3 regions of the Streptosporangium sp. G12 genome follow, and region 1 is predicted to be linked to each of the others. Evidence: riboswitches for the same ligand, from Rfam matches in the RefSeq annotation. Region 1 holds a riboswitch; each other region holds the start of a gene.
The links. A riboswitch is a leader RNA that binds a small molecule or an ion and turns the genes downstream of it on or off. The one in region 1 is predicted to bind S-adenosylmethionine.
Positions count from the first base shown of each region.

Region 1 (7,686 bases):
TGCGCCCGCCGGAGATCTCCTCCATCACGGCCTGGAGGGTCTCGCGCTCCCGGAACGCGTAGAAGACCGGGGTGATCGCGCCGAGCTCCAGCGGGTAGGAGCCGAGGAACATCAGGTGGCTGAGCACCCGGTTGAGCTCGGCCATCAGCGTGCGCGTCCAAACCGCCCTGACCGGCACCTCCATGCCGAGCATCCGCTCCACCGCGAGCACGACGCCCAGCTCGTTGGCGAACGCCGACAGCCAGTCGTGCCGGTTGGCCAGCACGATGATCTGCCGGTAGTCGCGCACCTCGAAGAGCTTCTCCGCGCCCCGGTGCATGTAGCCCACGATCGGCTCGGCCGAGCTGATCCGTTCCCCGTCCAGGGTGAGCCGCAGCCGCAGCACGCCGTGCGTGGACGGGTGCTGCGGACCGATGTTGAGGATCATGTCCTCGGTCGCGAGCTCCTTGCCGTGCGCCCCCCGCACGGCCTCGGCTCCCGCCCCCATTCCCACGCTCAGCTCGCGGGGCGCGCCTTCAGTCATAGGGCCATGCTGTCACGTCAGCCGCGCGAGGCAAGATCCCGCAGGGCGTCGATCAACCGGTCGACGTGCTCGGAGGTGGTACCGATGCCGATGGAGGCGCGGACGGCGGAGGCGGTGACGTCCTCGCAGCCGCCGTCCTTGGCGCCCAGCAGGTGCCGTACGAAGGGGTGGGCGCAGAACTTGCCGTCGCGGACGCCGATGCCGTAGTCGCCGGACAGGGCCTCGGCGACCTCGCGGGCGGTGAAGCTGTCCACCACGAAGGAGACGATGCCGACGCGCGGGTGGTCCGGGCCCCACAGGGACAGCTCGTGCACGCCGGGGACGGAGGCGAGGCCCGCGCGCAGGCGCTCGAGGAGGCGCTCCTCCTCGCGGACCAGCGGGGTCCAGCCGGTGGCGGTCAGGGCGTCGCAGGCCGCGGCGAGCGCGACGGCGCCCAGCACGTTCGGGGTTCCCGCCTCGTGCCGGGCCTCGGGGTCGTCGTGCCACTCGGTGCCGTCGTCGTTCACGGCCTTCACCGCGCCGCCGCCCCGCAGGTACGGCTCGGCCTCGGCCAGCCAGTCGGAACGGCCGATCAGCGCGCCGGTGCCGAACGGCGCGTAGAGCTTGTGGCCGGAGAAGACCACGTAGTCCAGGTCGAGAGCCGTCAGGTTGAGGTGGCGGTGCGGGACGAGCTGCGCGGCGTCGACGAGGACGCGGGCCCCGTGGCGGTGGGCGATGTGGGCCAGCGCGGCGATCGGCCAGAGCTCCCCGGTGACGTTGGAGGCGGCGGTCACGACCAGCAGCTTGGGGCCGTCGATCGAGGCGAGGGCGTCGTCGGCGGCGCGGACGGCCTCGCCGGGGAAGGCGGGGGCCGCCAGCCGCACGACCCGCTCCCAGGGCAGCAGCGAGGCGTGGTGCTCGGTGTCGAAGACCACGGCGGTGGTGCCCTCGGGCAGGCTGCGGGCCAGCAGGTTGGTCGCGTCCGTGGTGTTGCGGGTGAAGATCACCGAGTCGTCGGGACGGGCGCCGACGAAGGCGCGCACCGTGTGCCTGGCCTGCTCGTAGCGGGCCGTGGTCAGCTGGGACGCGTACCCGGCGCCGCGGTGGACGCTGGAGTAGGCCGGGAGCGCGGCGGCGACGGCGACGCTCACCGGCTCCAGACAGGGGGCGCTCGCGGCGTAGTCGAGGTTTGCGTAGCGGACGAGCCTGCCGCCCCTGACCGGGACCTCCAGGTCCGAGCCGAGCACGGCCGGGATCGGGCGGTCACCGGACGCGTAGGTCCCGGGGACGGTCACCGGAGCGGCGGGGGTGGCCGGGGCGACGGGGGCGGGGCTCGCGGGGATCGCGGGGCTCGCGGGGGTGAAGATCGTCAGGGTGGACATGCCAGGGCTCCTTCGAGGTCATCGGACCCCAACCCATGACACAGGTGCCTGGAGCCCGCGCTTGCCCGGCACACCTCGTGCCGGACCAGGTCCTCACCCGGGGCACCCCGCCGCGGACGCGAGGGTTGCCGGCCAGCGAGCCGGGGCTTGTCACTGGCACTCATGACCTACGGGGGAACTATAACCGACACCTCGCGGTGCCCCGCAAGTCCGAAACGTGATCAACCCGATATCGGAGCCGGGGCGGGCGTCCTCGGGAACGCCCGGCGGATTTGACAGCGAAGCGTGATGAGGGGAAAGGAACTCCGGGCGTCCCCCGGTCGTCCAGGCAGTCAGTCGAAGAAGCATTCAGGCAGCTGGGCCGGCGGTGCGTTCGGGCGTCGGCCGACGAAGGAGGAAGCAATGGACTGGGTGACCAACCCGGAGATATGGATAGGGTTCTTCACCCTTGTCGCCCTGGAGATCGTCCTGGGAATCGACAACATCATCTTCATCTCGATCCTGGTGGGCAAGCTCCCGCCCGAGCAGCGCGACAAGGCCCGCAAGCTCGGTCTCGCCGTCGCCCTGCTCAGCCGCCTCCTGCTGCTGCTGGCGTTGTCGTGGGTGGTGAGGCTCACCGAGCCGATGTTCGAGGTCTTCGGGCAGGGGATATCGGGGCGCGACCTGATCCTGATACTCGGCGGCCTGTTCCTGCTGGGCAAGAGCGTCCACGAGATGCACGGCAGCCTGGAGGGGGAGTCCCACCACTCCGAGGGCAAGGTCGCCTCGTCCTTCACCTCGGTGATCATCCAGATCATGATCCTCGACGTCGTCTTCTCGCTCGACTCGGTGATCACCGCGGTCGGCATGGTCGACGAGCTGGGCGTCATGATCGCGGCCGTCATCGTCTCGGTCATCGTGATGCTGGTCGCCTCCGGGCCGATCAGCCGCTTCGTGGACCGGCACCCGAGCATCAAGATGCTCGCCCTGTCCTTCCTGGTGCTGATCGGCGTCGTGCTCATCGCCGAGGGGTTCGAGCAGCACATCTCCAAGGGCTACATCTACTTCGCGATGGCGTTCTCGCTGCTGGTGGAGCTGCTGAACATCCGGATGCGCGGCAAGGCGGGGCGGAGGCCGGTCGAGCTGCGTTCCCGCTACGAGACCGAGGGCGAGGCCGGTCCGGAGACGCCGGAGGGCACGAACACCCCGGGGACCCCGGTGGGTCAGGGGGTTCCGGCGGGCCGGACGGACGAGCCGGTCGAGAGGGGGAAGCCGGACGAGCAGACCTGATCCTGAACCGGGGATTACGATGCTTACGTGCGCTTTGATCCCTGGAATCCGGAATTCGTCGCCCACCCCTATGACGTCTACGACGAGCTGAGGCGGGAGCGGCCGGTCAGCTTCTTCGAACCGACCGGCCAGTGGCTGGTGGCCAGGCACGCCGACGTCAACGCGCTGCTGCGGGACCGCAGGCTCGGCCGCTCCTACCTGCACGTGGCCTCGCACCAGGAGTTCGGCAGGCCGGACGACCCCGAGTTTCAGGACCCGTTCTGGCGGGTGATCAGGGCGGGAATGCTCGATGTCGAGCCGCCGGTGCACACCAGGCTCCGGCGGCTGGTGTCGAAGGCGTTCACCCCCCGCATGGTCGAGGCGCTCCGCCCCAAGGTCGCCCGGATGGCCGGGCAACTGGTGGACGACTTCGTCGAGCGCGGCGGCGGAGACCTGATCGCCGAGGTCGCCGAGCCGCTCCCGGTCACCGTGATCGCCGAGATGCTCGGCGTCCCCGAGGCCGACCGGCACCTGCTGCGGCCCTGGTCGGCCGACATCTGCGGCATGTACGAGCTCCAGCCGTCGGTCGAGGCCCAGCACACGGCCGTACGGGCGGCCGAGGAGTTCTCCGCCTATCTCGTCGAGCTGGCCCGCGCCCGCAGGGCCGACCCCGGCGACGACCTGATCAGCGCGCTCGCCCTGGTGGCCGACGAGGGTGACAGACTCACCGAGGAGGAGCTGGTCGGCACCTGCGTGCTGCTGCTCAACGCCGGGCACGAGGCCACCGTCAACGTCACCGGCAACGGCTGGTGGTCGTTGTTCCGCAACCCGGCCGAGCTGGACCGGCTCCGCGCCGACCACGCCCTGCTGCCCACGGCGGTCGAGGAGCTGATGCGCTGGGACACCCCGCTGCAGATGTTCGAGCGCTGGGTGCTGGAGGACATCTCGGTGGGCGGGGTCGACATCCCGCGCGGCACCGAGGTGGCGCTGCTGTTCGGCTCGGCCAACCGCGATCCCGAGGTCTTCGCCGACCCCGCCCGCCTGGACGTGGGCCGGGCCGACAACCCGCACATCTCCTTCGGCGCCGGGATCCACTTCTGCCTCGGGGCACCGCTGGCCAGGGTCGAGCTGATCGAGTCCTTCGGCGCCCTGCTGCGCAGGGCCCCGAAGATGGAACTCGCCGCCGAGCCCGGTTGGGGACCGGGCTACGTCATCCGGGGTCTCACCTCCCTCGACGTGCGGGTCTGAACCGGCCTCGGACGAAGCAGCCGGAGCGGACGACGCGGACGGGCCACGGGTGTGACCGGCCCGTGCCGTCCGTCGACGAGGGCACGCCGGCCGGGCGGCGCCCCGCCGGCTCCGCCCGGACCGCGGCCCCACCGGAACGACGTCGGTTCGGCGGGTCAGCGACGGCTCTGCGACAGCCAGCCGAACCCGCCGAGGCCGCTCGCGGCGATGAGCTCCGCCTCCTCCGAGGCCCTCGCGAGGGCCTGCAGGTAGCCGCGCGGGTCGTTCCTGGCCTGCTCGACCGGCGGGCGGCCTCCGGTGATCCCGAGGGCGCGCAACGCCTCGCGCTGCGTGGTCAGCGCCGTCGTGACGGCTCCGGCGCTCTCGCCGGAGGCCGCGCAGGCGTCGAGTGCCACGTGGGCGGTGATGTCGCACGAGCCGTCGGGCACGGGCGCGACCATCGCCCCGTCCCGATAGCCGGCCAGCGTGCCGTACGGCGGCCGGTCGTCCAGGGAGTGGGAGTAGTCGATCGCGACCGCCCTGCCGCGCGCCAGCCGTACGATCACCGACGCCCAGGCCCTGTCGCGCGGCCTGCCGATCTCGGCCCGCTCCCCGATGGCCCGCATCGGCCACCATCGGTCCAGCCAGGCGAGATCCGCCGCGGAGGGCCTGCCGCCGAGCCGTTCCTCACCGTCGGTGACGTTGACCATGACCAGCCGGGGCCCGTCGGCCGTCTGCTCCGCGATGTCGACCGGCACGTTGTCGAGCCACTCGTTGGCGATCACCAGCCCGTGGATCCCGTCCGGCGCGGCCCTCGACCAGACGATCTCCTCGGGCAGCGCCGGCGGCCGGGGCGCCAGGTCGACCGCGGTCACCCGCAGTCTCGACCGGAGCGCGGGCGGCGCCGCGGCGAGCACCCCCGCGGCCAGCTCGCCCTCACCGGCGCCGATGTCGACCAGGTCGAGCACGCCGGGGCCGCCGAGCGCCTCGTCGATCGCGGCCAGCTCGCGCAGCACGGCCTCGGCGAAGACGGGGGAGGCGCCGACCGATGTCCGGAAATGGCTGGAGGGGCGCTCCCGGAGATAGAAGCCGCTTTCGCCGTAGAGCGCATGCTCCATCGCGGCACGCCAGGTGAGCCACACGCTCTCAGACGCTACCCGCCGGGGCGGGGGAACGAGATCGACTCGCGCTGACGCTTCGAGTGAATGCATGACTACATTCTGTCACCGGTTCGCGCGATCGTTGTCGACGCCGCGTCGGCGCGCCGCCGGCTGGATCGCCGCGTGCGCCGGGCCTGCGGGCTCTCCGGCGGGCCCGGTACGCTCCCGGTCCGCCCGGCCGGGGTCCCTCGGGAAGAGCCTCGCCTCCGCTACCGACCGCTACGAACCCGCGTCTTGCCACGGTTGCGACGGCACGGCCCGTTACGCTGGTCAATCGGGCACGGAGCCCCACATGGTCGAAGGACGGGACGTCATGGACGCAGTCGATCGCCCGGCACGGCTGGCCGTCGGAGTGGTTGGAGCGGGCAGGGTCGGTTCGGCGCTCGGCGCCGCGCTCGTCAGGGCGGGGCATCGGGTGGTCGCGGCGAGCGGTGTCTCCGACGCCTCCAGGGAGCGGGCGGTCGAGCGGCTCGGGCTCGTCCCCACCCGGCCGGAGGACGTGGTGGCCGGCGCGGACCTCGTCCTGCTGACGGTCCCCGACGACGTGCTGCCCGGCCTGGTCTCCGGCCTGGTCGAGACCGGCACCGATCTGCGCGGCAAGCTGGTGGCCCACACCAGCGGCGCGTACGGCCTGGCCGTGCTGAACCCGGCGATCAAGGCAGGGGCGCTGCCGCTGGCGCTGCATCCCGTGATGACCTTCACCGGCCGCGACGACGACCTGCGCCGCCTCACCGGGATCTCGTACGGGGTGACCGCTCCCGACCCGCTTCGCCCGGTGGCCGAGGCCCTCGTCATCGAGATGGAGGGCGAGCCGGTCTGGATCGCCGACGAGGACCGGCCGCTCTACCACGCGGCCCTGGCCCAGGCCGCCAACCACATGGTGACGCTCATCGCGGAGTCGTCGGAGCTGCTGGAGAAGATCGGTGTGGAGCAGCCGGGCCGGATGCTCGGCCCGCTGCTCGGCGCGGCCCTGGAGAACGTGCTGAGGCTCGGCATCGCCGGGCTCACCGGCCCGGTGGTGCGCGGCGACGCCGGAACCGTCCGCAGGCACGTGGACGCGCTGATCCTCGCCGCCCCCGAGGCGGCGGACGCCTACGTGGCGCTCGCCAGGCTCACCGCCGACCGGGCACTCGCGGCCGGGCTGCTCAAGCCCGAGGCCGCCGAGCGCCTCCTGGACGCCCTGGGCGGCAACATATGGACCTGAGGGACCCGAAGGCGTACGAGATCGCCATGGGAGGCGCCGTACGGCCCTGAGGGACCCGGGGGCGTACGGATCGCCTGGGGAGGCGACGCGCGGCCCCGAGGGCTCCCGTGCCGACCCGGTGCCCGCCCCGGCGACCCGATCCGGTTAGCTGATCCGGTGAGCCGAATCCGTCCGGCGAAGGGAACCGGCGGATTCCGACGACCGTCATTCCTCTCCGGCCCGGGAGCCGGAGCACCCCCGGGAGGTTCCAGTGATCGTGGCGGACGACCGCGCAGGGCTGCTCAAGGCCCGCGAGGCACTGGGGATCGGCGCGGGCGCCTCCTCCGGCTCCGGCGGGGGGAGCGCGCTGGCGCTCGTGCCGACCATGGGCGCGCTGCACGAGGGGCACCGCTCGCTCATCCGGCTGGCCCGTGAGAGGGCCGCGCACGTGGCGGTGAGCATCTTCGTGAACCCGCTCCAGTTCGGGCCCACCGAGGACTTCTCCCGCTATCCCCGTACGTTCGACGCCGACCTCGAGGTCTGCGAGGCCGAGGGGGTGAGCGTGGTGTTCGCCCCCTCGGCCGAGGCCATGTACCTGCCGGACAGGCAGGTCGGGGTCTCCGCGGGCGGGATGGGTTCGGTCGTCGAGGGGGAGTTCAGGCCCGGCCACCTCGACGGCGTGCTGACCGTGGTGCTGAAGCTGTTCAACCTGGTCCAGCCGGACGTGGCGGTGTTCGGGCAGAAGGACGCCCAGCAGCTCGCGGTGATCCGCAGGATGGTCGCCGACCTGAACCTGCCGGTCTCGATCGTCGGCGGTCCCACGGTCCGCGAGCCGGACGGCCTGGCGCTGTCCAGCCGCAACCGCTACCTGTCACCGGACGACCGGGTGACGGCCCTGGCCCTGTCTCGCGCCCTGACGGCGGGGGCCGGGCGGCGCGCGCCCGCGGAGATCCGCCGGGCCGCGCTCGACGTCCTGGAGGCCGA
Region 1 is NZ_JBRIQO010000017.1:92,180-99,865, reverse strand. Features, by position in the region: gene ACVCAG_RS25465 (NADH-quinone oxidoreductase subunit D) at 1-523, opposite strand, end outside; gene ACVCAG_RS25460 (aminotransferase class V-fold PLP-dependent enzyme) at 541-1,884, opposite strand; SAM riboswitch class IV at 1,937-2,052, opposite strand; gene ACVCAG_RS25455 (TerC family protein) at 2,287-3,153, shown strand; gene ACVCAG_RS25450 (cytochrome P450) at 3,181-4,380, shown strand; gene ACVCAG_RS25445 (SAM-dependent methyltransferase) at 4,536-5,501, opposite strand; gene ACVCAG_RS25440 (Rossmann-like and DUF2520 domain-containing protein) at 5,833-6,723, shown strand; gene panC (pantoate--beta-alanine ligase) at 7,022-7,686, shown strand, end outside.

Region 2 (7,686 bases), on a different contig from region 1:
AGCGGGCACGCCCCTCCGCGGCGGCGCCGCCGGTGGTGTCGCCGGGCTCGGGAAGCCGTACGCGCCCCATGACCAGCGCGAGCAGCGCGGCCAGCGCGGGGGTCACCAGCAGCGCGGCCCGCCAGCCGAGGGCGCTCTGCGCGGCGGCGCTGACCACGAACGGGACCCCGATGCCGACGATCACGCAGACGGCGTTGGCCTCGCTGATCGCCGCCGGGCCCGCGGGGCCGTGCCGGTCGTCGAGCGCGGCCATGCCCGAGTACAGGGTGATCGAGGACATCCCGCTGGCGACGCCGTACCCGAGGAGAGTGACCGGCAGCGCGGTGGGCGCCGCCGCGACCATGAGCGTGCCGGCGCTCATCCCGGCCATCCCGGTCCAGATGACGGCCCGGCGGCCGATCCTCCCGGTCAGCCAGGGCAGGGCGAGGCCGGTGATGATGCCGCCGACGGCCATCGCCGTCCCGTGCAGCCCGGCGACCGCCTGGGACACGCCCTGGTCGAGGCGGAGCAGCGGGAGCGCGGCGCTGAGGCCGTACAGGTAGGTGGCGAAGACACCGAGCTGGAGGTAGATCAGCCAGGTCGCGCGGTCGCGGATCAGCCGGACGGGCGCGATCGCGGTCAACTCGGTCTCCTGTACGCCAGAAAAGTGAAATAGCCACAAAAACTATCTCATACAGGTCTAAAACCGCTTAATGATCTGGGTCGTCACCCGAGGGCGTCGAGCTGCTCGGCGAACCACCGGTGCGGGGGGAGCGCGGTCGCCGCGGCGGCCAGCAGGACCCCCCTCCTGGCGCGCTCGTCCGAGGGCATCGTCAGGCCCTCGTGCAGCGCGGCGGCCGTGGCCGAGACGTCGTAGGGGTTCACCGTCAGCGCGTGCTCGCCCAGCTCGACGGCGGCGCCGGCCTCCCGCGACAGCACCAGCGCGCTGTGCGGCGACAGGATCGGCCCCTCCTTGGCGACCAGGTTCATGCCGTCGCGGATCGGGTTGACCAGCAGCACGTCGGCCAGCCGGTAGGCGGCCAGCGAGCGCGGGTAGTCGTCGTCGACGTTGAGGATCAGCGGGTCCCAGTCCTCGGTGGCGTACTCGTCCTCGATCTCCTCGGCGCAGCGCTGCACCGCCGCGGTGTACTCGCGGTACTCGGGCAGGTCGTGCCGGGACGGGTAGGCGAAGGCGAGATGGGTGACCCGGCCGTGCCACTCCGGGTGGGCAGCGAGGAACTGCTTGTAGGCGACCAGTCCCCGCACGATGTTCTTCGACAGCTCCGTCCTGTCGATCCGCACGATGAGCCTGCGGTCGCCCACCTGGGCGCGGAGCGCGGCCATGTGCGACTCCACGTCGGGCTCGGACGCCCGCGTCCAGAGCGCCTTGCCGTCCACGCCCAGGCTGTGGGTGCCGATCCTGGTCGTCCTGCCCGCGTGCGTGACCGTACGCTCCCCGCGGTCGACCCGCGCGCCGAGCACCGTCTCACAACAGTCCATGAACGCCCCGCCCCAGCGAGCGGTGAGGAAGCCCGCGTGGTCGGCGCCCAGGATGCCCTCTAGGAGCTCGGTCGCGACGTCGTCGGGGAGCAGGTTGAAGTATTCGGGCGGCGCCCACGGCGTGTGCGAGAAGTGCGCCACCCGCAGGTCGGGGCGCTCCCCCCTGAGCATGGCCGGGACCAGGCTCAGGTGGTAGTCCTGCACCATCACCCGCGCCCCGTGCGGGGCCTCCTCGGCCAGCGCCATCGCGAACGCCTCGTTGTAGGACTGGTACGACTCCCACTCACGGCGGAACCTGGCGTCGAAGTAGGGCCTGTTGGGGATGTCGTACAGGAGGTGGTGGACGAACCAGAGGGTGGAGTTGGCGACCGCGTTGTACGCGCGGTGGAAGGTCGCCGGGGGGATGTCGAGCATCCGCAGCGCCCCGGTGTCGTAGCCCGCCTGGTCGAGCCGGCCGCCGGGGGCCAGCCGCACGGCGCCGCGGTCGCCGTCGGACAGCGCCGCGCAGACCCACAGGACGTTGAGGTCTTTCGCGACCTCCGACAGGCCGGAGACCAGGCCGCCACCTCCCCTGCGCATGGACAGCGAGCCGTCCTCGGAGAGGGTGAAGGAGACGGGGCCGCGGTTGGAGGCCACCAGGATCGCGCTCATCGATTCTCCTTGAGCGTGGAGACCCCAAGGTTAACCGGCACCTGGTCGGGATGTCCTCGCTCTTCAGGTCATGGAAGGAACGGCGTCCATCGAATTGTGTCAGCTCTTGTCAGCAGGTGGAGTGATGAGCCCCGCTCTATCACCCTTTTTGTGGCGATGAGGGAGGGTCACCATCCGCGACCCCCGACCGTAGGATGTCCAGCGACCGTGACCGCTGATGGGGGCCCGTGATGGCGCTGGACGAGACGACCGAGGACCTGGCCCGATCGGCCGCCCAGGGCGACCACCGCGCTCTCGGCGAGCTGCTGAAGCGGATCGAGCCCGCCGTGCTCAGGCACTGCGGCCGGATCCTCCCCTTCCGGCAGGACGCGGAGGAGGCCTGCCAGGACACCCTGCTCGCGGTGGCGCGCAACATCGGCCGCTTCGAGGGGCGCGCACGGTTCAGCACCTGGCTGCACATCGTGACCGCCAACTGCGCCAGGACCACCTACCGCTCGCTGAAGCGCCGCGCGGCCGAGCAGAGCTCCGACGAGCTGCCGCTGCAGAAGCCGGACGTCGCCCGGGTGAGCGTGATCGCCGGGTCCCGGCTGGACCTGCTCGACGCGATGGAGGCGCTGGAGGCCGAGAAGCCGGAGCTGGCCCAGGCGCTGGTGCTGCGCGACATCTGCCAGCTCGACTACAACGAGGTGGCCGAGCAGCTCCGCATCCCGCTGGGCACCGCCAAGTCGCGCATCCACCAGGCGCGCAAGTACGTCCAGGGCGCCCTGGGCGACGCCTACGGCTTCTGACCGCCGCCCGGTCCGCGAAAGGTGCCCAGCCGGTCAGGCTCCGACCGGCTGGGAGCGGTACCGGGCTGGGGCTTTCGACCGGCTGGAACGGCACCCGGTGAAGATACGGCAGGTGCGGACGGCGCCCGGTTCGGGGCGAGCCGCCGACGGAAACCGTTCGAGCGCACCTTCCGTGTGGCGTGCGGCTCCGGCGGCCTCACCTGATTTAAGGTGGCGTTGCCCGCATCATGTGATCAACCGGTGACATGTGGTGATCTCCCCTCGCGCTTCACAGGCAAAGGTCGAGGAGAGCCCACATGTTCCGTAGACACGTTGTCATCGCATCATGCGCCCTGACGGCCAGCGCACTTGCCCTGGCAGCCGTACCGGCCGGCGCCGAACGCCACGCGACGGGCGCCCCGGCCACGCCCGCCGCCGCGTCGGCCATGTCGGCCATGTCGGCCGCGCTGAAACCGCCACCGGGCATGCTGGCGGCGCTCGGGCGCGACCTGGGCCTGACCCCGGCGCAGGCCCAGGCCCGGCTGCTCAACGAGGTCCGGCTGACCCCGATCGCGACACAGCTGAGCAGAAGGCTCGGTTCCCGTTTCGGCGGCACCTGGCTCAGGGGAAGCACCGCGCACACCCTGGTGGCGGCCACCACCAGTGCCGCCGACATCCCCACGATCCTCGACTCGGGAGTCCAGGCCGAGATCGTCACCAGGTCACTGGCGGAGCTCACCATGATCAAGCGTGAGCTCGACGAGACCCTGCCGCCGCAGCCGCTCGTGTCGAGCGCGCGCTACGTCGACGTGAAGAGGAACAAGGTGGTCGTCCTGTCCACGCAACCCCAGGCGGCCGAGAACGTCATCGAGAGCGCCGAGGTGAACAAAGCGGCGGTAGTGGTGCTGCCCTCCACCGAGGTTCCCCAGCCGCTGTACGACCTGGTGGGCGGCGACGCCTACTACATCGGCGGCACCAGCCGCTGCTCGATCGGCTTCTCCGTGCTCAAGGACACCCGGCAGGGTTTCGTCACCGCGGGTCACTGCGGCAGGACCGGCGCCGCCACCACCGGCTTCAACCGCATCGCCCAGGGCACCTTCGAGGGATCGGTCTTCCCCGGCAGCGACTACGCCTGGGTCTCGGTCAACGACAACTGGACGGCCACCCCGACGGTGGACAACGGCCAGGGCGGCACCGCGCCCGTCGCCGGCGCCCAGGTCGCCGTCGAGGGAGCCTCGGTCTGCCGGTCCGGCTCCACCACCGACTGGCACTGCGGCCTCATCCAGCAGCGCGACGCCAGTATCACCTACCCCCAGGGCAACGTCTTCGGGCTGACCCGCACCACCGTCTGCGCCGAATCCGGGGACTCCGGCGGCTCGTTCATCTCCGTCGACCAGGCCCAGGGCGTCACCTCCGGCGGCTCCGGCGACTGCAACCAGGGCGGCACCACCTACTTCCAGCCGATCGCCCCGATCCTCACCGCCTACGGCCTGGCCCTGAGGACCACCGCGGGCAATCCGCCGCCGCCGGTCACGGGCACCTGCAACGGCTTCCCCAACACCCACAACGGCACCCTGGCCGCCGGTGGGGCCGCCTACCAGCCGAAGGGTCTCCACTACAGGCCGACCGCCGGGGGCCTCCACTTCGCCTGCCTGGACGGCCCCGACGGCACCGACTTCGACCTGTACCTGCAGAAGTGGAACAGGGCGGGCTGGTCGGTCGTCGCGACCTCCAGCAGCGCGGGTCCCGACGAGAGAATCTCCTACAACGGCACGCCCGGCTACTACCGCTACCGGGTGGTCTCCGTGGCAGGCTCCGGCTCCTACACCCTGGGGATCCGAGTGCCGTGACCGCTCCGGCGGGTCGCCTCCGGCGGCGACGACCGGGAAGGGGGCGGGACCCCGCCTGCCGTCCGGGGCGCGTGCCGGGTGCCCCGCGACCGGCGGCCAAGGTTCGATCGTCCGGTGGATAACACGCCATGTCTCGCACAGTGAGACAAGGAGTCAGGAGGGCGGCGGGTCGGGGTAGAGTGCTGAGGACCTGCGCGTCAGGTTTCCAACTGAATATTTGCTCATCCAGAGGGGTGGAGGGACCGGCCCTGCGAAGCCCCGGCAACCATCCCGGTTCAAGACTCGTGATCTGAACGAGGTCGGCCGGGACAGGTGCCAATTCCGGTCTGTGACCAGGGTGGTCCGCAGACGAAGATGAGGGAAAGGCCTCGCTTCATGGCGCTCGCAACCACTGAGAACAACACCACCTCCTCCTCCGGTCGTGCCGGCGACGCGCGAGACCGGCGCTTCGGCCCCGCCGTCGCCCTGTCCTGCCGGGAGTGCGGTGCCCGCTACGACCTCGGCCCCAGCTTCGCCTGTAACGAGTGTTTCGGGCCCCTTGAGATCGCGTACGACTTCGGGCGTGTGACCCGGGAGCGGATCGCCGAGGGGCCGACCAACATCTGGCGCTACCGCTCGCTGCTGCCCGTCCCCGACGACGTGGCCGCCAAGCCCAACATGGCGCCCGGCTGGACCAAGCTCGTCAACGCCGGCAACCTCGCCCGCGAGCTGGGCATCCGCTCCCTGCACGTGAAGGACGACTCCGGCAACCCCACGCACTCCTTCAAGGACCGCGTGGTGGCCATCGCCGTCGAGGCCGCCCGCAACTTCGGTTTCCACACTCTTTCCTGCTCCTCCACCGGCAACCTGGCCGGCGCCGTGACCGCCGCCGCCGCGCGGGCCGGGCTGGACGCCTGCGTGTTCATCCCCTCCGACCTGGAGCAGGCCAAGATCGTCATGGCCTCCGTGTACGGCGGCAGGCTCATCGGCATCGAGGGCACGTACGACGACGTGAACCGCTTCTGCTCCGAGCTCATCGGCGACGAGCTGGGCGACCAGTGGGGCTTCGTCAACGTCAACCTCCGGCCGTACTACGCGGAGGGGTCCAAGACCCTGGCCTACGAGATCGCCGAGCAGCTCGGCTGGCGCATCCCCGACCAGATCGTCATCCCGGTCGCGTCGGGCTCGCAGCTCACGAAGATCGACAAGGGCTTCAAGGAGCTGGTCGCGCTCGGCCTGGTCGAGGACAGGCCGTACAAGATCTTCGCGGCCCAGGCCGAGGGGTGCTCCCCGGTCTCCGCCGCCTACAAGGCGGGCCACGACGTGATCCGCCCGGTCAAGCCGGACACGATCGCCAAGTCGCTGGCGATCGGCAACCCGGCCGACGGCCCGTACGTCCTGGACATCGCCCGCCGCACCGGCGGTGCGGTCGAGGACGTCACCGACGCCGAGATCGTCGACGCGATCCGGCTGCTGGCCAGGACCGAGGGCATCTTCGCCGAGACCGCCGGGGGCGTCGTCGTCGGGGTGCTGCGCAAGCTGGTCGCCTCGGGCACCCTCGACCCCGACGCCGAGACCGTGGTGCTCAACACCGGAGACGGCCTCAAGACCCTCGACGCGGTGGCCGCGGAGGCGCGCCCGACCGCGGTGATTCGGCCTTCTCTTGACGCATTCCGTGCGGCTATCGCCTAGAAATCGTGAAAGGTACTGAATTATGAGCGTTTCTGTGCGGATTCCGACGATTCTCCGGACTTACACCGATGGTGCCGCCGAGGTGAACGGAGAGGGTGAGACCCTGCGCGATGTTCTTCAGAAGCTCGACGCGGACTTCCCGGGGATCGGCGCCCGGATTCTTGATGAATCGGGAAAGATCCGACGTTTTGTCAACGTCTATGTAGGGGATGAGGACGTCCGTTTTGTCGACAACCTCGACACGGCCACGCCCTCCGGCGTCCAGGTCTCCATCATCCCGGCGGTGGCCGGAGGTTGATTCTCCCGCCCTGACGCGGCGCTGACCGCCCCGCGCCACCCTCGGGGCACCCGCGACTCCACGGCACCCGCCCGGCTCCGGCCGGGCGGGTGCCGTATTTTATGATGCAAGCTCATATTCGTGGACTAGATGGATGATGTAACCCTTAACTAACTAATAGTGATAGTGAAACTCTGTTCTCGTACTAAAAGCTCTCGTAAAGCGGTAGTTTGGTGCTTGACTCTGTTGCCCTACCGCTTCCCACAGGTATGGTCGGAACGATCGACGTGGCGAAGTCCGTCCCGGCGATTGAGGACTTCGCGAGAGGAATGGGCGTCGTCCTTAAGACCAGTAAGAGGAGTCGCAAGTGGCGCAGGGCACCGTCAAATGGTTCAACGCGGACAAGGGCTACGGCTTCATCGCGGTAGACGGTGGTAAGGATGTGTTCGTCCATTACTCCGCGATCATGATGGACGGCTACCGGGCCCTCGAGCAGGGCCAGCGGGTCGAGTTCGAGATCACCCAGGGTCAGAAAGGTCCCCAGGCGGAGTCCGTCCGGGCGGTCTGACGTAGCCGTTTCGTGAATTCGCAGGGAAGAGCCGGTGGATCCCGCGGTATCGCAGTCCGCTGGATCCTCACCGCCCAGGCCCGGCTCGCCCCCCTTCAGGCGAGCCGGGCCTTCGCGTCGTACGGGACACGTGGCCGCACGCGGCCGCGCGGGGGTACGGGTCGAGAGGCGGGGTGGTGGTGCGCGGTCGCGCGGAGACGCCCGGAGGCGCACGCGGGCGCGCGAAGCCCGCGGGGGCGCGGAACGCGCGGCGGGCCGATGATGACGCGCGGCCCACATCGACGTGACGCGAGATCTACGTCCACATGACACGGAGCTGACGTCTCCGTCTCGGGCGGCGCAGGTCAACGGATCGTGGCTTGCACTCGGCAGGGTAGAGTGCTAAATAGATTGTTGGCACTCACGCATAGAGAGTGCCAATCC
Region 2 is NZ_JBRIQO010000054.1:24,053-31,738, forward strand. Features, by position in the region: gene ACVCAG_RS44590 (MFS transporter) at 1-622, opposite strand, end outside; gene ACVCAG_RS44595 (trehalose-6-phosphate synthase) at 706-2,130, opposite strand; gene ACVCAG_RS44600 (RNA polymerase sigma factor) at 2,361-2,918, shown strand; gene ACVCAG_RS44605 (alpha-lytic protease prodomain-containing protein) at 3,215-4,747, shown strand; SAM riboswitch class I at 4,966-5,108, shown strand; gene thrC (threonine synthase) at 5,123-6,418, shown strand; gene ACVCAG_RS44615 (MoaD/ThiS family protein) at 6,441-6,716, shown strand; gene ACVCAG_RS44620 (cold-shock protein) at 7,063-7,263, shown strand.
Region 2: another riboswitch for S-adenosylmethionine. It lies ahead of thrC (threonine synthase); the one in region 1 lies ahead of ACVCAG_RS25460 (aminotransferase class V-fold PLP-dependent enzyme).

Region 3 (7,686 bases), on a different contig from region 1:
TCGCCGTCGTGGAAGGTGACGTCGTCGCGGAGCTCGAAGGTGTAGGTCAGCCCGTCCTCGGAGACCTTCCAGGACGTGGCCAGCCACGGCAGGAACTCGCCGTTCCGCCCCCGGGCGATCAGGGCGTCGAACTGGTTGTGGACCAGCAGGCGGGCCTTGTTCTGACCCCACTGGTGCGGGTTGAAGGTGATCGGCTGTGTCTCCACCGCCCACACGAGCGACCCGCCGTCACCACCGTCACCACCGCCGCCCTCACCGCCGGCCGCCGCGCTCGGGGCCCCGCTCTCGGCTCCGCACGCCGTGAGCGCCAGCACCCCGGCGAGCGCCAGGGCGCCCCATCGCAACTTCACGTTCTTCTCCTCGTGCTTCGGTACGACATGCCTCTGTACGGCGTGCTGCTGCGCGGCGGGCTCGGACGGCTCGGTGAGGCGCCGGCCGGGACGACCGGCGTGATCGGGGTGATCGGGGCGGTTCATGCGACGTGCCGTCGTATCTGGGTTCCGGCGGCCTCGGACAGCACGATCCGGGCGAGGGCGTCGGCGTGGCGGAAGAGCGGGGCGTTGAGGTGCGGCCTGGCGAAGCCGCCGGTGGCCCGGCCGCCGACGACCCAGGGGCCGAAGGCGAACCTGCGGGGGTGCGGGGTGCCGGACCTGTCGAGCAGGCGGCGGTCGGCGGGCCGTACGCTCACCAGACCCGACTCCTCGTCGAGCTCGCCCCGGTCGCGGAGCGCGGCGATGAGCGGGTCGACGGCCCGGCTCACGCTGGGCGCGGGCAGCCTGGCCTCGACGAGGGTGGTGGCCGTCACGCCGCCGGGCACGGTGGGACTCTGTGCCCGCCAGCGCCCGTCGTGGTGGTCGACCTTGAGGTCCGCGCCGAGGAAGGTGACCACCCCCGCCCTGGCCAGGGCGCGCAGCTCCTCCAGCCGGGGTCCCGGCGGGCCGCTGGCGACGTAGCTGAAGAACCCGCCGAACCACGGGTCGGAGACGCCCAGCTCGGCGAGGACACCGTAGACGGAGAGCAGCCCGAGGATCATGGCGTGGTCGGCGCTGTGCGCCGGATCCGAACGTCGTTCCAGGTCGACGGTGAGATAGCCGCGCATCCACTTCTGCAGGCCGGCCTGGTCGCCGAACCGGATGCCGTCCAGCGGCCGGTCGAGCCGGTCGAAGTCGAGCCGGTCCGGGTGCCGGGGCACGGCCTCGCGGATCAGCCTGCGCATCCCGAGGCTGCGCCACTCCTCGGCGGCGAAGCCCTCCTCGAACTGCGCCCAGCCCAGTTTGGCGCGCTCGGGGTGGGCGGTGATGAGCTCGTGGTAGTACGCGAAGGCCAGCTCCTTGGCGACCAGCGGCCACACGTCGCGGCGGAAGTTCCACGGTCCCTCCCCCAGCGTCTCGCGGGTGAGGAAGCGCGGCACCGGCGGGCGGGCGCCGGTGAAGGGGTAACCGGTCTTGGAGTGGTACGGCACGCCGCGCCGCGACCCCACGCGCAGGAGGGGCTCGCGCCCGTTGGGCAGGTAGACCAGCTCCCCGTCGTACTCGCGGACGAACCGGCCGCCCCGGCCCGAGGTGAGCAGCACCATCAGGTCGACGAAGGCCAGCCCCATCCCCCGCACGATCACCGGCTCTCCCGCGGGAACGCCGTCCAGGTCGAGGTCCGCCGCGTAGCCGGTGGGCAGGTAGCGCAGCCCCCCGCGCGCGGCCAGATCGGCCAGCGCGCCCTCCTCCCTCGTCGGCGTCACGTCGCCGTGTCCCTGGGCCAGGATCACCGCGTCGGCCTCGATCGTCCGGCCGTCGTCCAGCGTCACCGCCTGCCCGCCGGGGACGTCGGCGAGGTCGACGGCGCGGGCGGCGTGCACGTGCACCCGGACGCCGCGCGGGGCGTTCGCCACCGCCTGCCGGAAGACGTGGGAGAGGTAGCCGTTCTGTGCCGGGCGGGAGGCGAACCTGCCGGGGTCGCCGCCGAGCCACTCGGCCAGCGTGGGTCCGGGGCGGATCGGTCCCTCGCAGCGCACCGACTCGTCGGTGAAGAGCGTCACGTCGGCGGCGGCGGAGTTCATCCAGAGCAGGTCCGGCTGGTCGTGGCGCCAGACGCGCCCGCCGCCCGGCGGGTGGGGGTCGATCACGTGGACGTCCAGCGACGGCCAGCCGAGCAGGTCGGCGGCGTTGGCGCAGATGCGCTCCACCAGGCAGGTGCCCGTCGGCCCGGCGCCGACGACGGCGATCGAGGCGCTCATATGGCGGCTCTGCGGTGCGGCTGGTCCCAGTCGGCGTGCGACGGCTCGACCGGGATCCGCCAAGCGTCGGTCTCGCCCGACGGACGGGCGACGACGGCGAAGTCGGTGTTCTCGCGGAAGGCGGGGTGGGCGTACAGGTCCCTGGCGTAGGCCCACAGGTTGGGGAAGGCGGTCAGCGGGCGCTCGCTGATCCTCGCCGCCGGGTTGTCGCTCAGGTCGAAGCGGAGCAGGGTCGGCCAGAGCCGCACGTCCGCCTCGGTGATCCCCGAGCCGAACAGGAACCTGCGGTCGGCCAGGCGGGCGTCCAGCTCGTCCAGGAAGGCGACCACGGCCCCGCGCGCCTCGGTGTACGCGGCCTCGGTGGTGGTCGCCGCCACGCGGCCCGCCGCCGTGTTGACGATCTCGTAGATCCTCGTGTTGAGCTCGTCGATCTCCGGCCTGAGCTCCTCGGGGTAGAGGTCGGCCTCGGGGTCGCCGCCGAACCGGGTGGCCAGGTCGATCGTGATGTCGGGGAAGTTGTTGCTGACGATGCGGCCGGTCGTCCTGTCCCACAGGACCGGCACCGAGACGTGCCCGTCGAAGCCGGGCTCGGTCACCTCGTACGCCTGCCGAAGGATGGTGAACCCGTTGACCGGGTCGGCCCCGCGCCGCTCGCGGAACGCCCACCCGCGCCCGTCGCGCTCGTCGTCGACGTAGGAGAGCGAGACCACGTCCTGGAGTCCCTTGAGGGAGCGCACGATGGACGCGCGCTGCGCGTACGGACAGACGGCCGCGACGTAGAGGTGGTAGCGCCCGGGCTCGGTGGGGAAGGCGGGTGTGCCGATCCGCCCCTGGAAGGGGTAGCGCGGGCCGGGCCTGCCACCGGGCCGGTAGTGGCCGTGGGTGTCGAGGTCGACGGGGCTCGCGTGGTTCAGTGTGCTGGTCTTCGACATGTGGCGCTCCCGGCATGTCTCGGTGACCCTGGTTGAGGGGGTCCGCGCTTGCGGCACGCCCACCGTGCCGCCAGGTCTCCCCCGGAGGCACCCCGCCGCGGTGCGAGGGTTGCCGGTCAGCCAGCCGGGGCTTCTCACTGACGCTCTTAACCTATTTAGAAGGTAGGAAATACATAGATCTCTGTCAAGGCTTAGTGTCGTGGAATGTCCTATGAGAGCGTGAACGTGGTCTACCGCAAGTACGACGGATCACTGCACTGGCATCACCGCGGCCTGCTGCTCGGCGAGGACGAGCACGGGGTGTGGACGGGCTGCGTGGCCGACTCCAGTGGCCACAAGGGCGACGGTCCCGCGGTCCCCTGGCCGCATCCGTTCGTGATGCTCTTCCCGCGCGACGCCTGGTGGACGGCCGCCTTCAACGCCGCCCCGCACAAGCACGAGATCTACTGCGACGTCTCCACGGTGCCGGAGTGGAGAGACGGCGAGGTCACCATGGTCGACCTGGACCTCGACGTGATCCGGACCCGCCGGAACCTGCTGAAGGGCCGCCCGAGCAGGGTCTTCCTGGACGACGAGGACGAGTTCGAGGAGCACCGGGTCAAGTACGCCTACCCGACCGACGTGGTCGAGAACGCCCGAGCCTCGGCCGCCTGGCTGATGGAGGCCGTCACCTCCCGCACCGCCCCCTTCGGGGACGCGCCGCGCTGGCTCACCCTGGTCGGCTGAACCATGGGCGGGGGTGCCGGGGGTGGCGACCCCCACCGCCCCGGCACCCCCGCGACCTCAGCGGGCGCGGTGGCGGAACATCCTGGCGGAGAGGACCGCCGAGACCAGCAGGAAACCGCCGCACCAGGCCAGCGCCTTCCACGGGTCGCCCCCCACGGGCCGGTCGAGCAGCAGGCCGCGTACGGACTCGATGATCGGCGTGGCCGGCTGGTTCTCCGCGAACCCGTGCAACCACGCGGGCATGGTGTGCACCGGGACGAAGGCGCTGCTCGGGTAGGGCAGGAACATCACCAGGAAGGTGAAGGCGCCCGCGGCCTCCGGCGTCCTGGCCAGCAGGCCGACCAGGGCCGAGACGGCGGACATGGCCAGGACGAACACCACCAGGACGCCCACCGCCGCGGCCCAGCCGGACAGGCCCGCGTCCGCCCGGAAGCCGAGCAGGAACGCGACGGCGAACACGATGGCGAGCGAGGTGAGGTTGCGCACGGTGCTCGCGGCCACGTGCCCGCCCAGGAACGCCCCGCCGCCGACGTCCATCGACCTGAACCTGTCGACGATCCCCCGGCTCATGTCGTGGCTGACGGCGACCGCGGTCAGGGAGGCGCCGTAGGAGGCGCACATGACGAGGATGCCGGGGACGGCGTAGGTGACGTAGTCGGTGCCGGTCTGTATCGCGCCGCCGAACAGGTAGACGAACAGCAGCATGACCAGGACGGGCATCAGGAACGAGGTGAGCAGCGCGTCGAGGTTGCGCAGCGACAGGCGGACGGCACGGCCGGTCATCACCGGCCAGGCGGCGAGTTCAGACACCGGCCCGCTCCCTGTCCGTCAGCGCGAGGAACGCGTCGTCGAGCGTGGCGCCGCGCACGGTGAACCTCTCGACCGCCGAACGCCCCGGGTCCACCTCGTCCAGCAGGGCGCGGATCCCCGTGGCGCTCCCGTCGGTGGCCGCCCCGACGGTCAGCGTGGCGAGATCGGCGTGGAGGGCCCGCGCCCCGAGAAGGCGCGTCACCTCGGCGAACGACCGCGCGTCGGACAGGACGAGGTCCAGCCGCCAGGCGGCGACCCTCGCCTTGAGCTCGTCGGCGGTGCCCTCCGCCACCACCCGCCCGCCGTCGAGCAGCGCGATCCTGTCGGCCAGGCTGTCGGCCTCCTCCAGATACTGGGTGGTCAGGAAGACCGTGGTACCCGTGCCGGTGAGCTGGGTGATCACCTCCCACATCGCCTGCCTGCTCCGCACGTCGAGACCGGTGGTCGGCTCGTCGAGAAAGATCACCGACGGCGCGCCGACCAGCCCCGCGGCCAGGTCCAGCCGTCGCCACATGCCGCCCGAGTACGTGCCGACCCGCCGCCTCCCCGCCTCGACCAGGTCGAACCGCTCCAGCAGCTCGGCCGCCCTGCGGCGGGCCGCCGCGCGCGACAGACCGGACAGGCGGCCCATCATCCGCAGGTTCTCCTCGCCGGTCAGCAGCTCGTCGACCGCCGCGTGCTGGCCGGTCAGGCTGATGGCGCGGCGGACCCGGCGGCGGTCGCGCACGACGTCGAACCCGGCCACCGTGGCCCGCCCCGCGTCCGGCCTGACCAGCGTCGCCAGGGTGCGCACGGTCGTGGTCTTGCCCGCGCCGTTCGAACCGAGCAGCGCGTACACGCTGCCCCTGGCGACGCGCAGGTCGACACCGGTCAGGACGGCGACCCGGCCGTAGGACTTGGTGAGGCCGACGACCTCTATCGCTGGTTCCACTGCCCCTCCTGCGTATGGCGTACGCTCTACTGTTTATGGCATACGCGGTATTGCGTAAGGTATACACTCACGGGAAAGGACGGTCAAGCCCGGGAGCGCGATGGAAGTGCCGGAAAGCGTGGAGATCGCCTGGGGGCTGCGCGAGCGGCCCGGCAAGGGGCCCAAACGCACCCTGAGCCTGGAGCACATCGTGGAGGCGGCCCTGCGCGTGGGCTCCGCGGAGGGACTCCCCGCGGTCTCGATGAGCAAGATCGCCGCCGAGCTCGGCGTCTCCACGATGGCGCTCTACCGCTACGTCACCTCCAAGGGCGACCTGCTCATGCTCATCACGGACGCGGTGCTCGGCCCTCCTCCCCCGCTTCCGGAGCCGGGCGACGACTGGCGCCGGGGCGTCCACCGGTGGGCCGCCGCCATGCGCGCCTCCCTGCAGAGGCACCCCTGGTCGTTGCGCATCCCCATCACCGGCCCGGGGATCATGCCCAACCACGTCGCCTGGCTGGAGGCCGGGCTGCGCTGCCTGCGCGGCACCGGACTCGACCCGGACACGAAGCTGGCGGCGCTGCTGCTGGTCAACGGCTTCGTCAGGACCGAGGTGGCGCTGCTGGCCGACCTCCAGGACGCCTTCGACGCCTCCCAGGTCACCGACGAGGAGGCGCTGTCCGGCTACGCCCGGTCACTCGCCAGGCTCACCGACGCCGAGCGCTTCCCCGAGATCCACGAGCTTCTCGAAGCCCGGGTCTTCGACATGTCGGGCGGTCCCGACGACGAGTTCGCCTTCGGCATGGACCGCATCCTCGACGGCGTCGCGGTGCTCGTGACCGGAAAACCGCCCGCCTGATCCGGAACGGCCTCGCACCCCTCGCACCCCTCGCGCCGGAAGCCGCCCCGGCCCGGCGGCCCGGCGGCGTCCCGCGCTCGACGGCGTCCGGCGCTCGACGGAACGGAAGGCCGCCGGCCTCGCCCGCGAAGAAGCCCAGGGGCCGCGGAGGACTACAGGGGCGGGAAGCCGGGCGCGCGGCGCTCGACGAAGCTGGCGACGCCCTCGACGAAGTCCGACCGGCCGAAGGACTCGGCCATCAGACGCGTCGCGGCCGACTCCGACGCCTCCAGGCTCTGCTGCCAGTCACCCCAGACCTGACGCTTGATCACGGCCATCGAGGCCGGGGAACTGTACGTCGCCAGCTCGCGGGCGTAGGCCAGCGTCTCCTCCATCAGCCTCTCCCCCGGCACCGACCGGCCGGCCAGGCCCAGCTCGTACGCCTCGGCGCCGGTGAAGGTGCGGCCCGACAGCAGCAGGTCCATGGCCCTGGCCTGACCGGCCAGCCGGGGCAGGACCCACGACATGCCGTACTCGGCGATCAGGCCGCGCCGGGCGAAGGCGGTGGTCCACTTGGCCTCGGCGGCGGTGAAGACCAGGTCGCAGAGCAGGGCGTGGACCATGCCGAGCCCGGCGCAGGCGCCGTTGACGGCGGCGATGATCGGTTTGCGGATCGTGGTCGGGAAGGTGGTGGGGCGCGGGTCGGGCCGCCCCGCGTAGGAGCCGTCCTGCAGGGCGGTGAGCGTCCGGAAGTCCGCACCGGCGCAGAAACCCCGCCCCGCGCCGGTGACCACGATCACCCGGACCTCGGGGTTCTTCTCGGCCTCGGCCAGCTGGTCGAAGTAGCGGCGGCCCATCTCGTCGGTCCAGGCGTTGAGCCGGTCCGGGCGGTTGAACGTCAGCGTCAGCACGCCCCGCTCGATCGACGACAGCACCAGATCGACCATCCCGCATCCCCTCGGAAGCCCGTCGGGGCTCTCCGCCCGGAGAGCCACAGAATATCGTTCTACACCTTTTCCCTCTCCGGCGTCAGCATGTGCGAGCGGACCAGATCCTCGACCGTGGCACGCAGGCCGAGGAAGGAGGAGGTGCGCTTGACCGTGAGGGCCCGGTAGGCGGGCAGGTCGATCGGGACCTCGGCGGCGACCCTGCCGGGACCGCAGGCGAAGACGAGCACCCGCTGGGCGAGCAGGACGGCCTCCTCCACGTCGTGGGTGACCATCAGCACCGTCGTGCCCGT
Region 3 is NZ_JBRIQO010000011.1:244,582-252,267, forward strand. Features, by position in the region: gene ACVCAG_RS18870 (ABC transporter substrate-binding protein) at 1-476, opposite strand, end outside; gene ACVCAG_RS18875 (FAD/NAD(P)-binding protein) at 473-2,230, opposite strand; gene ACVCAG_RS18880 (glutathione S-transferase C-terminal domain-containing protein) at 2,227-3,162, opposite strand; SAM riboswitch class IV at 3,202-3,314, opposite strand; gene ACVCAG_RS18885 (DUF402 domain-containing protein) at 3,367-3,888, shown strand; gene ACVCAG_RS18890 (ABC transporter permease) at 3,946-4,698, opposite strand; gene ACVCAG_RS18895 (ATP-binding cassette domain-containing protein) at 4,691-5,629, opposite strand; gene ACVCAG_RS18900 (TetR/AcrR family transcriptional regulator C-terminal domain-containing protein) at 5,730-6,467, shown strand; gene ACVCAG_RS18905 (enoyl-CoA hydratase-related protein) at 6,620-7,393, opposite strand; gene ACVCAG_RS18910 (ATP-binding cassette domain-containing protein) at 7,453-7,686, opposite strand, start outside.
Region 3: another riboswitch for S-adenosylmethionine. It lies ahead of ACVCAG_RS18880 (glutathione S-transferase C-terminal domain-containing protein); the one in region 1 lies ahead of ACVCAG_RS25460 (aminotransferase class V-fold PLP-dependent enzyme).